One region of the Bacillus sp. SRL543 genome, then DNA from elsewhere that is predicted to be linked to it. Evidence: riboswitches for the same ligand, from Rfam matches in the RefSeq annotation. Region 1 holds a riboswitch; the other holds the start of a gene.
What was found. A riboswitch is a leader RNA that binds a small molecule or an ion and turns the genes downstream of it on or off. The one in region 1 is predicted to bind lysine.
Positions count from the first base shown of each region.

Region 2: another riboswitch for lysine. It lies ahead of AC4E8B_RS18775 (aspartate kinase); the one in region 1 lies ahead of AC4E8B_RS24780 (transporter substrate-binding domain-containing protein).

Region 1 is NZ_OZ481794.1:4,863,904-4,868,313, reverse strand. Features, by position in the region: gene proV (glycine betaine/L-proline ABC transporter ATP-binding protein ProV) at 1-279, shown strand, start outside; gene AC4E8B_RS24790 (ABC transporter permease) at 276-1,109, shown strand; gene AC4E8B_RS24785 (glycine betaine ABC transporter substrate-binding protein) at 1,122-2,012, shown strand; lysine riboswitch at 2,381-2,564, shown strand; gene AC4E8B_RS24780 (transporter substrate-binding domain-containing protein) at 2,667-3,500, shown strand; gene AC4E8B_RS24775 (amino acid ABC transporter permease) at 3,564-4,295, shown strand; gene AC4E8B_RS24770 (amino acid ABC transporter ATP-binding protein) at 4,313-4,410, shown strand, end outside.
Region 2 is NZ_OZ481794.1:3,667,726-3,672,135, forward strand. Features, by position in the region: gene AC4E8B_RS18770 (YslB family protein) at 81-530, shown strand; gene AC4E8B_RS18775 (aspartate kinase) at 641-1,873, opposite strand; lysine riboswitch at 2,020-2,199, opposite strand; gene uvrC (excinuclease ABC subunit UvrC) at 2,269-4,041, opposite strand; gene trxA (thioredoxin) at 4,302-4,410, opposite strand, start outside.

The DNA of each region.
Region 1 (4,410 bases):
CTTCTTGGCGCCGTCACGATCGAAGCTGCATCAGCTGCCGTCAAGAATCAGCAGACACTTGAAGATATCCTGATTACCGAACTTGATTCCATTAGACCGGAAACCCTTCTGGTTGATCTGTTCGAACAGGTGGCAACAGCTTCCCTGCCATTGCCGGTCATCAACGAAGAAGGTCGGCTTAAGGGAGTTATTGTGAGGGGAGCCGTCCTTGGCGCACTTGCCGGGCTTGAAACGGACCTGAATGCAGAAGCTGAAGGAAATGAGGTGGAGAGCATATGACATTCTTGCCGAAGCTTCCGTTAGCCAGCTGGGTGGATAGTGCTGTCAGCTGGATTAAAGACATACTGGGTCCGTTCTTTGACGTTATGACTGATGCAATTGGTGCGGTTGTCCAATTCTTTGTCATGATCCTGGAATCGATCCCGACTTTATTGCTGATTTTAATATTTGCTGCCCTGGCATGGTGGGTCAGCCGCTGGACGATAGCGTTGTTTACTGCTATTGGGTTATTGCTGATTGATAATCTCGGCTACTGGGATGGTACGATCGATACGCTTGCGCTTGTTTTGGCATCGGTCATTATATCCATTCTCATAGGGGTCCCGATTGGAATCTGGATTTCACAAAGCGATCGCGCACAGAAAATCATCACGCCGATTCTGGACTTTATGCAGACGATGCCTGCCTTTGTTTATTTGATACCGGCCATCATCTTCTTTGGGATAGGGGTTGTACCGGGAATCATCGCTTCCGTCATCTTCTCGATGCCGCCAACGATCCGATTGACTAATCTCGGAATCAGGCAGGTGCCGGAGGATCTTGTAGAAGCATCAGATGCCTTTGGCTCAACGCCAAGCCAGAAACTATTCAAGGTCCAGCTGCCGCTGGCAATGAATACAATCATGGCCGGGATCAACCAAAGCATCATGCTTGCTCTATCCATGGTTGTTATCGCATCCCTTGTAGGTGCGCCGGGATTGGGTGCAGATGTGTACCGTGCCGTGACTCAATTAAAAGTTGGTGTAGGTTTTGAAGCTGGTCTTGTCATTGTCATCCTGGCAATTATCCTTGACCGGATTTCTCAAAATATAAGAATCACTAAAAACTAAGGGGGAAGAAACATGAAAAAATTGCGTATAGCCGGGTTGGCTTCAATCCTTGCATTATCTGTCGGATTGGCTGCCTGCGGGAATGAGTCTGACGATTCAAAGGAAAGCAGCACAATCGGTGATGGTGTGGATTACAAAATCACGGGCATCGAGCCTGGTGCCGGAATCATGTCCGCTACTAATAAAGCACTGGAAGAGTATGATAATTTGAAAGATTACACACTGGTTGAGTCATCTTCAGCTGCCATGGCCGCTGAGCTGGACAATGCCATTAAAGATGAAGAGCCTATCATTGTAACTGGCTGGACGCCGCACTGGATGTTCGCCAAGTATGACCTGAAATACCTGGAAGATCCTAAAGGGGTCTACGGTGAGGCCGAGAAGATTGAAACCTTTACACGCAAAGGCCTGGAAGCTGACCAGCCAAGTGCCTACAAAGTGCTTGACCAGTTCTTCTGGACGAATGATGATATCGGTAAAGTCATGGTTGAAATTCAAGAGGGAACAGACCCTGCGGAAGCGGCTGACAACTGGGTGAAAGACAATAGCGATAAAGTAGCCGAGTGGACAAAAGGTGCAGAAGAAGTAAGCGGAGAAGACATTTCCCTTTCATATGTAGCCTGGGATTCTGAGATTGCCAGTACCAATGTTGTGGCGAAAGTGCTGGAAAGCATCGGATATAATGTAGAAATGGTCCAATTGGATGCCGGTCCAATGTTCACGGCTGTGGCCAATGGTGATGCAGATGCGACCGTTGCTGCCTGGCTGCCGCTGACACATAAAGATTATCTTGATCAGTATGGCGACGATATGGAACGCCTTGGTGAAAACCTTGAAGGTGCAAAAACAGGACTTGTCGTTCCTTCTTATGTGGAAGCTGATTCAATCGAAGACTTAGATTAATGAGGCAAGAGCCGGGGATGATCCCGGCTCTTTTTCTGTCTGCGTCACTTAAAAAGTTTTGAGGGCTTCACTGCTTTACGGGCACAATGCAATGGAAGTTAACAGATTGAAAGTGAATGTACATAATGGCAGCTTCCTGCGTCGTTCAAGTCATGTGCCATCCTCATGTCTTTGTCAGGATGCCTGCCGGCTGGACAGCGGAGCTGCCTGATCCGGAGGATGTTTTTTTAGAGATGAAGAGGTTTTAGAAAAAGGCCTGCCTGTCCGATGGGAAAATCATGCCTGACATAATGCCCGGGACGAAGGATTGACAGATGAATTATATAATTGTAGACTATTAGAGAAAATTAAATAAGACCTCACTTTACTGGTGAGGTAGAGGCGCGGTGTTTAACAGTCTTTAGCGGAGCTTGAGAAGCGATGATGCTAGGGAGAAGGAAATATCGCCGAAGCGGGCATATATATCTCAGTATTGCCTGCTGGGTCTGCAGTTAAGAGCTGCAGGACTGTCTCAATGAGCTTCCCGGCTTGTTGAGTTGTGCTATCTCATTTAGGGAAATAAAGAGGACTTATGGGCATATGTATATAACGACCTAAGTTAATCTTAGGTCGTTTTTATTTTGTTCTCATCATACAAATATAGGGGGAGAAAACATGAAAAAAGCTTCATTATTTTTAGTATTTATGCTTTCGGCAGTCCTTTTGCTGGCCGGCTGCGGATCAAGCACAAGTTCAGGTTCAGATTCATCAGAAAGCGATACGTTCAAGGTTGGCCTGGAGGCTGGCTATGCTCCGTTCAACTGGACGCAGAAAGATGATGCCAATGGCGGTGTGAAAATCAAAGGCTCTGCTGAATATGCAGGCGGTTATGATGTTGAAATCGCAAAGAAGATTGCTGATGGGCTTGGAAAGGAATTAGAAATCGTTAAGACAGAATGGGACGGCCTTGTGCCGGCGCTGACGTCAGGGAAAATCGATGCCATCATTGCAGGGATGTCGCCAACGGCAGAACGAAAAGAGACAATCGACTTCTCAGACAACTATTATAATTCCCAGCTTGTTATGGTTGTAAAAAAAGGCGGGGATTACGAAAACGCTACTAGCCTCAAAGACTTTAAAGATGCTAAAATCACAGCTCAATTGAATACATTCCACTATTCTGTGATCGACCAGATTGATGGTGTATCCAAAGAAACAGCGATGGACAATTTCCCGGCGATGAGGGTTGCCCTTGAATCAGGAATCATTGATGGATACGTATCCGAACGTCCTGAAGCAGTCAGTGCTTCTGCTGCGAACGACAACTTTGCAATGGTTGATTTTGAAGAAGGATTCGAAACGTCAGAGGATGATACAGCAATCGCTGTCGGGCTTGAAAAAGGCAGTGAACTGACAGAGAAAATCAACGAGATCCTAAAAGGCATTTCAGAAGAAGACCGCACGACTATCATGGATGAAGCGATCCAGAATCAACCAGCTGCACAATAAGACTGCATAAAACCGGCTGTACGCTTACAGTCGGTTTTATGATGAATACAGAGGGGGAGAAAGATGAGCTTCGAATGGATCGTTAGAATCGTCTCGGAAAACTGGCCAATGTTCCTTCGCGGAGCGGGGATAACACTTCTTATTTCCCTGATCGGCACCATTATCGGCGCCGGCATCGGCTTGCTGGCAGGAGTGGTCCGCACCATTCCTGCACCAGAGCGCGGGCCTAAGAAAATCATGCTGAAGGTGATTAATTTCATCCTTTCGGTATATATCGAATTTTTCCGCGGGACACCGATGATCGTCCAGGCGATGGTCATTTATTATGGCTCCGCTTTGGCATTTGGCATTGATATCAATGTCCTGGCCGCAGCCATCATTGTTGTATCGATCAATACGGGGGCCTATATGGCAGAAATCGTCCGCGGCGGAATCGTCTCCATTGATAAAGGGCAGTTTGAGGCAGCCCAGGCAATCGGGATGAACCATTACCAGACGATGTGGAATGTCGTGCTCCCGCAGGTCATCCGCAATATCTTGCCGGCAACAGGCAACCACTTTGTCATCAATATCAAGGACACTTCCGTCCTGAACGTCATTTCCGTATCGGAATTATATTTCATGACCAAATCAGTCGCGGGGAATAATTTCAGGTATTTCGAGTCATTCTTTGTGGCATGCGTCATTTATTTTGTGATGACGTTCATCGTTACGAGAATCCTGCGTTATTTTGAGCGGAAATTAGACGGGCCTGACAATTTCGATCTGCTGGGCAAAGGTGAAAACAATCTGTAAGGGAAGGGGGAGCGAACATGGAAAAAGTCATTGAAGTTCAGCACTTAAGCAAATCCTTCGGCACGAATCTTGTATTGAAGGACATCGATTTTTCGGTAAAGAAAGGAGAGGTGGT
Region 2 (4,410 bases), 1.2 Mb from region 1:
TTTTTTCTTGAATCTGTGCTTTATTCTTATCCGGATTGTATATAATAGAATCATAGAAAGAGGGGAGACGATTGAGCAATATGACATCCGCAGAAACAAAGGCCGGGCACGGGCCGGAAACCGTCCCTGCTTTCGGCTATGAATTGATAAGGGAAGACGTTCTTTCAGATATGCTGGGCAAGGATGCAGCCGAAATCCTATATTGGGCCGGCAAAAGGCTGGCCAGGAAATACCCGCTCCAAACAATGGAAGCAGTCATTGAATTTTTTGAAAGCGCCGGCTGGGGAAATCTTGCTGTAAAAGAAGAAAAAAGGAGCGAAGTGGAGCTCCAGCTTTCCAGCCCGCTTTTTGCCAGGCGCTTTAAGGAAAACCCGGACTGCACCTTCCAGCTCGAAGCCGGTTTTCTTGCACAGCAGCTGGAATCTCAAAAGGAACTGCTGTCAGAAGCCTTTGAACATCCCAAAAAAAGGGGCGGCCTTGTCCTTTTCACAGTAAAGTGGGATAAAAGAGACCGCATCAGCCCGCTCTAAGGGAAGGACCGCTGAAGCAGCACAAAAGAAGAGATGGCATGATGCGGGGCCCGCACCCGGGAAGAGAATTCTTCTTGGATGCAGCCCTGCGCATCTGCCATCTTTTTGATTTAAAGGCTCCTCGCCGGGGTGCCTGACAGTTCGAACGCTTCGTGGAGGGCTTCCACCGCTTTAACCATAAAGCTGTCACCGATGACGGTCGATACCTTGATCTCAGAAGTGCTGACCATCTTGACCTGAATCCCATTTGAAGAAAGCACCTCAAACATCTCTGCTGCCACCCCAGGATTCGACACCATGCCCGAACCGACGATAGACACTTTTGCAAGTCCTGATTCTGATTCGATCCGGTCATATTTCAGTGTATCCCGATTATTTTCCAGCACTTTTAGCGTCTCTTCCAAATCATCATTTTTAATTGAGAAAGACAGGCTTCCTGTCTGCCCTTCGGCCACGCTCTGAATGATGATATCTACATTGATATGATGGGCAGCAAGCGTCGTGAAGACAGTCGACAGGCCCTTCAGGGTGTCCTCCAGCCCAAGGATTGCTATCTTAGTAATCGCATTTTCAAATGCTACTCCCCGTACAACTAAATTTTCTTCCATTGTTGGCTCCTCCTCAATGATCGTTCCTCTTTCCCTTTCAGTGCTTGATCTTACTTCAAGCGGCACTTCATAGTTTTTGGCAAATTCAACTGCCCTCGGGTGAAGCACCCCTGCCCCGAGATTCGCAAGCTCCAGCATTTCATCATAGGAAACGGACTGCAGCTTCCTCGCTCCTTTTACATAGCGCGGATCAGTCGTATAAACTCCTGTCACATCTGTATAAATATCGCACTTATCCGCTTTAAGCGCTGCTGCCAGCGCCACTGCAGTTGTATCCGATCCCCCGCGTCCCAGCGTGCTTATGCTCCCGTCCTCAGTTACTCCCTGGAAGCCGGCAACAACGACGATCCTGCCTTGATTAAGCTGGTTCTGGATTTTCTCCGGATCGATATGTACAATCCTTGCGTTCCCATGCACAGCCTCCGTCTCTACCCCCGCCTGCCAGCCAGTGAAGGAGATGCTTTCATAGCCCTTCTCATTCAAAGCCATGCTAAAAAGGCTGATTGTCACCTGCTCCCCTGTAGTCAGGAGCATATCCATTTCACGCTTGCTTGGCGCAGCTGAAATTTCCCTGGCCAGGCCGACAAGCTGGTCAGTCGTTTTACCCATTGCAGATACAACGACAACCACATCGTTGCCTCTATTTTTTTCTTCAATTGCGCGCTCTGCTGCATTCAAGATTCTTTCTGTGCTGCCAACAGAAGTCCCTCCGAATTTCTGGACAATTAATCCCATCGTTTCTCCTTCTTTCATCTGGATATCGTGTTTCCGGCCGCCTGACATTTAAAAGAGAGGCCATCCATTGCTTATTTGAACACAAAAAAGCAATGAGAATGACCATCTCATTGCTGTGTTTAGAATACATATATAATATGCCCACACAGTGAGATAGCTCTCCAAGACGGCACTGTCTTGACAATCCGGTATTTATTCAATACAGGACCAGAAAAGAAAGAAATGAGACTTTCTTTTCTTCGGCAAACATTCCCTTTCAAAGCTTTTCATAGAAACTCATCTTTCTCTAAGCTTTTACTGATGAAGTTTGCACCTCTACCTTCACTTTAATGCTATAAAGTGATATTGCTATAAAGTTGAGACCATTATAACATAGCCCTTTTTTGATATCAATGCTATTCAGATAATTTATTCTTTAATTCCTGAGCGACATTCGCTGGAATTCCGACAGCTGTGAATTCATCCAATCCGGCTTCCTTCATTTTTTTCACGGATCCGAAGGTTTTCAATAGCAGCTTCTTCCTCTTTTCCCCAATTCCCGGAATGTCATCCAATAGTGATTGGAAGGCGCTTTTTCCCCGGAGCTGGCGGTGGAAGGTGATGGCAAATCGGTGAACCTCATCCTGGATCCGCTGCAGCAGATAAAACTCCTGGCTGTTCCGCTCAAGCGGAATGATCTCCAGCGGATTTCCATATAAAAGCTGGGAAGTCTTGTGCTTCTCATCCTTGGCAAGGCCGGATATCGGGATATCAAGCCCCAGCTCATTTTCAAGCACATCCCTTACGGATTCAATATGGCCTTTCCCGCCGTCGACAATAATAAGATCCGGAATGGGCAGACCTTCTTTCAGCACCCTGGTGTACCGCCTCCTGACAGCCTCGCGCATGGATTCATAATCATCCGGTCCCTTGACTGTCTTGATCTTATATTTTCTGTATTCACGCTTTTCCGGCTTGCCGTCAATGAATACGATCATGGCGGAAACCGGGTCCGTTCCCTGGATATTCGAATTATCAAAGGCTTCAATCCGGTGCGGCGTATAAATGCCCAGCTGCCGGCCAAGATTTTCAACCGCTTTGATGGTCCTTTCCTCATCCCTTTCTATGAGGGAGAACTTCTCCTGAAGGGCGATCCCGGCATTTTTCCCAGCAAGCTTGACAAGATCTTTCTTTTGGCCGCGCTGCGGTTTGAGCACCTTAACTTCCAGGAGCTTTTCTGCCATTTCTTCGTTGATAGAATCCGGCACCAGGATTTCACGCGGCTTGAAGTGGTTTGCCTTTGTATAGAACTGGCCCATGAATGTGAGCATTTCTTCCTCCGGCTCTCCGTACACCGGGAACAGCGAAACATCTCTTTCAATCAGCTTACCCTGCCTGATAAAGAAGACCTGGACGCACATCCAGCCTTTATCAACGGCAAAGCCGAATACATCACGGTCAGTAAAATCGGTCGATGTCATTTTCTGTTTTTCCATTGTCGCTTCAATATGGGCAATCTGGTCCCTCAGTTCCTTCGCCCTCTCAAAATCCAGTTCCTCTGCTGCAGCCGTCATTTTCACCGTAAGCTCTTTCTTGATGTCTTTGTAGCCGCCGTTCAAAAACCGTGCAATCTCATCGACAATATCTTTGTACTGCTTTTCGCTGACAGGCTTAACGCATGGCGCCAGGCACTGGCCCATATGATAGTAAAGGCACACCCTGTCAGGGAGGGTGGTACACTTTCTAAGCGGATAGATCCGGTCAAGCAGCTTTTTCGTTTCATTTGCCGCCTGGACATTCGGATATGGCCCAAAGTACTTCCCTTTGTCTTTCTTGACATTCCGGGTTGTGATCAGCCTTGGATGGCGTTCAGCTGTCAGCTTGATGAACGGGTAGCTTTTGTCATCCTTCAGCATGACATTGTATTTTGGGTCATATTTTTTGATCAGGTTCATTTCAAGGATAAGGGCTTCCATATCCGATGATGTAACAATATATTCAAAATCTTCTATTTCATTTACAAGGCGGAGCGTTTTGCCGTCATGCGAACCGGTGAAGTAGGAGCGGACACGATTTTTCAGCACCTTCGCCTTCCCAACATAGATCACGGTTTCCTGCCTGTCCTTCATAAGGTAGCAGCCAGGCTGATCCGGCAGCAGCATCAGCTTATTCTTAATTCTTTCATTCATGTATTCACCCCCGGGGCAAAGTCAATCTATATACACGCAATGCGCTGCAGTATTATTAAAATGTTGCCCTTCCATTTTAATAAAAAAAACTGAAGGAAAAAAGCAAAAAAAAGAAATGAGGGCAAGATTACTATTATAGAAACTCCATTGGATCACGTCAACATATTCATTCAAGGCATCTGATCCCCGGCAACAGAGACATAAGGCAGGATGATACATAACAAAACCCCGGCTCTTAGAACCGGGGCCATCTGTATGGCTTACGCGTGTTTTGAAAGAAGTTCGGAAAGAGCTTCTTTTGGCTGGAAGCCGACAACTTTGTCAACGACTTCGCCGTCTTTAAGAACCAGCAGTGTAGGAATGCTCATT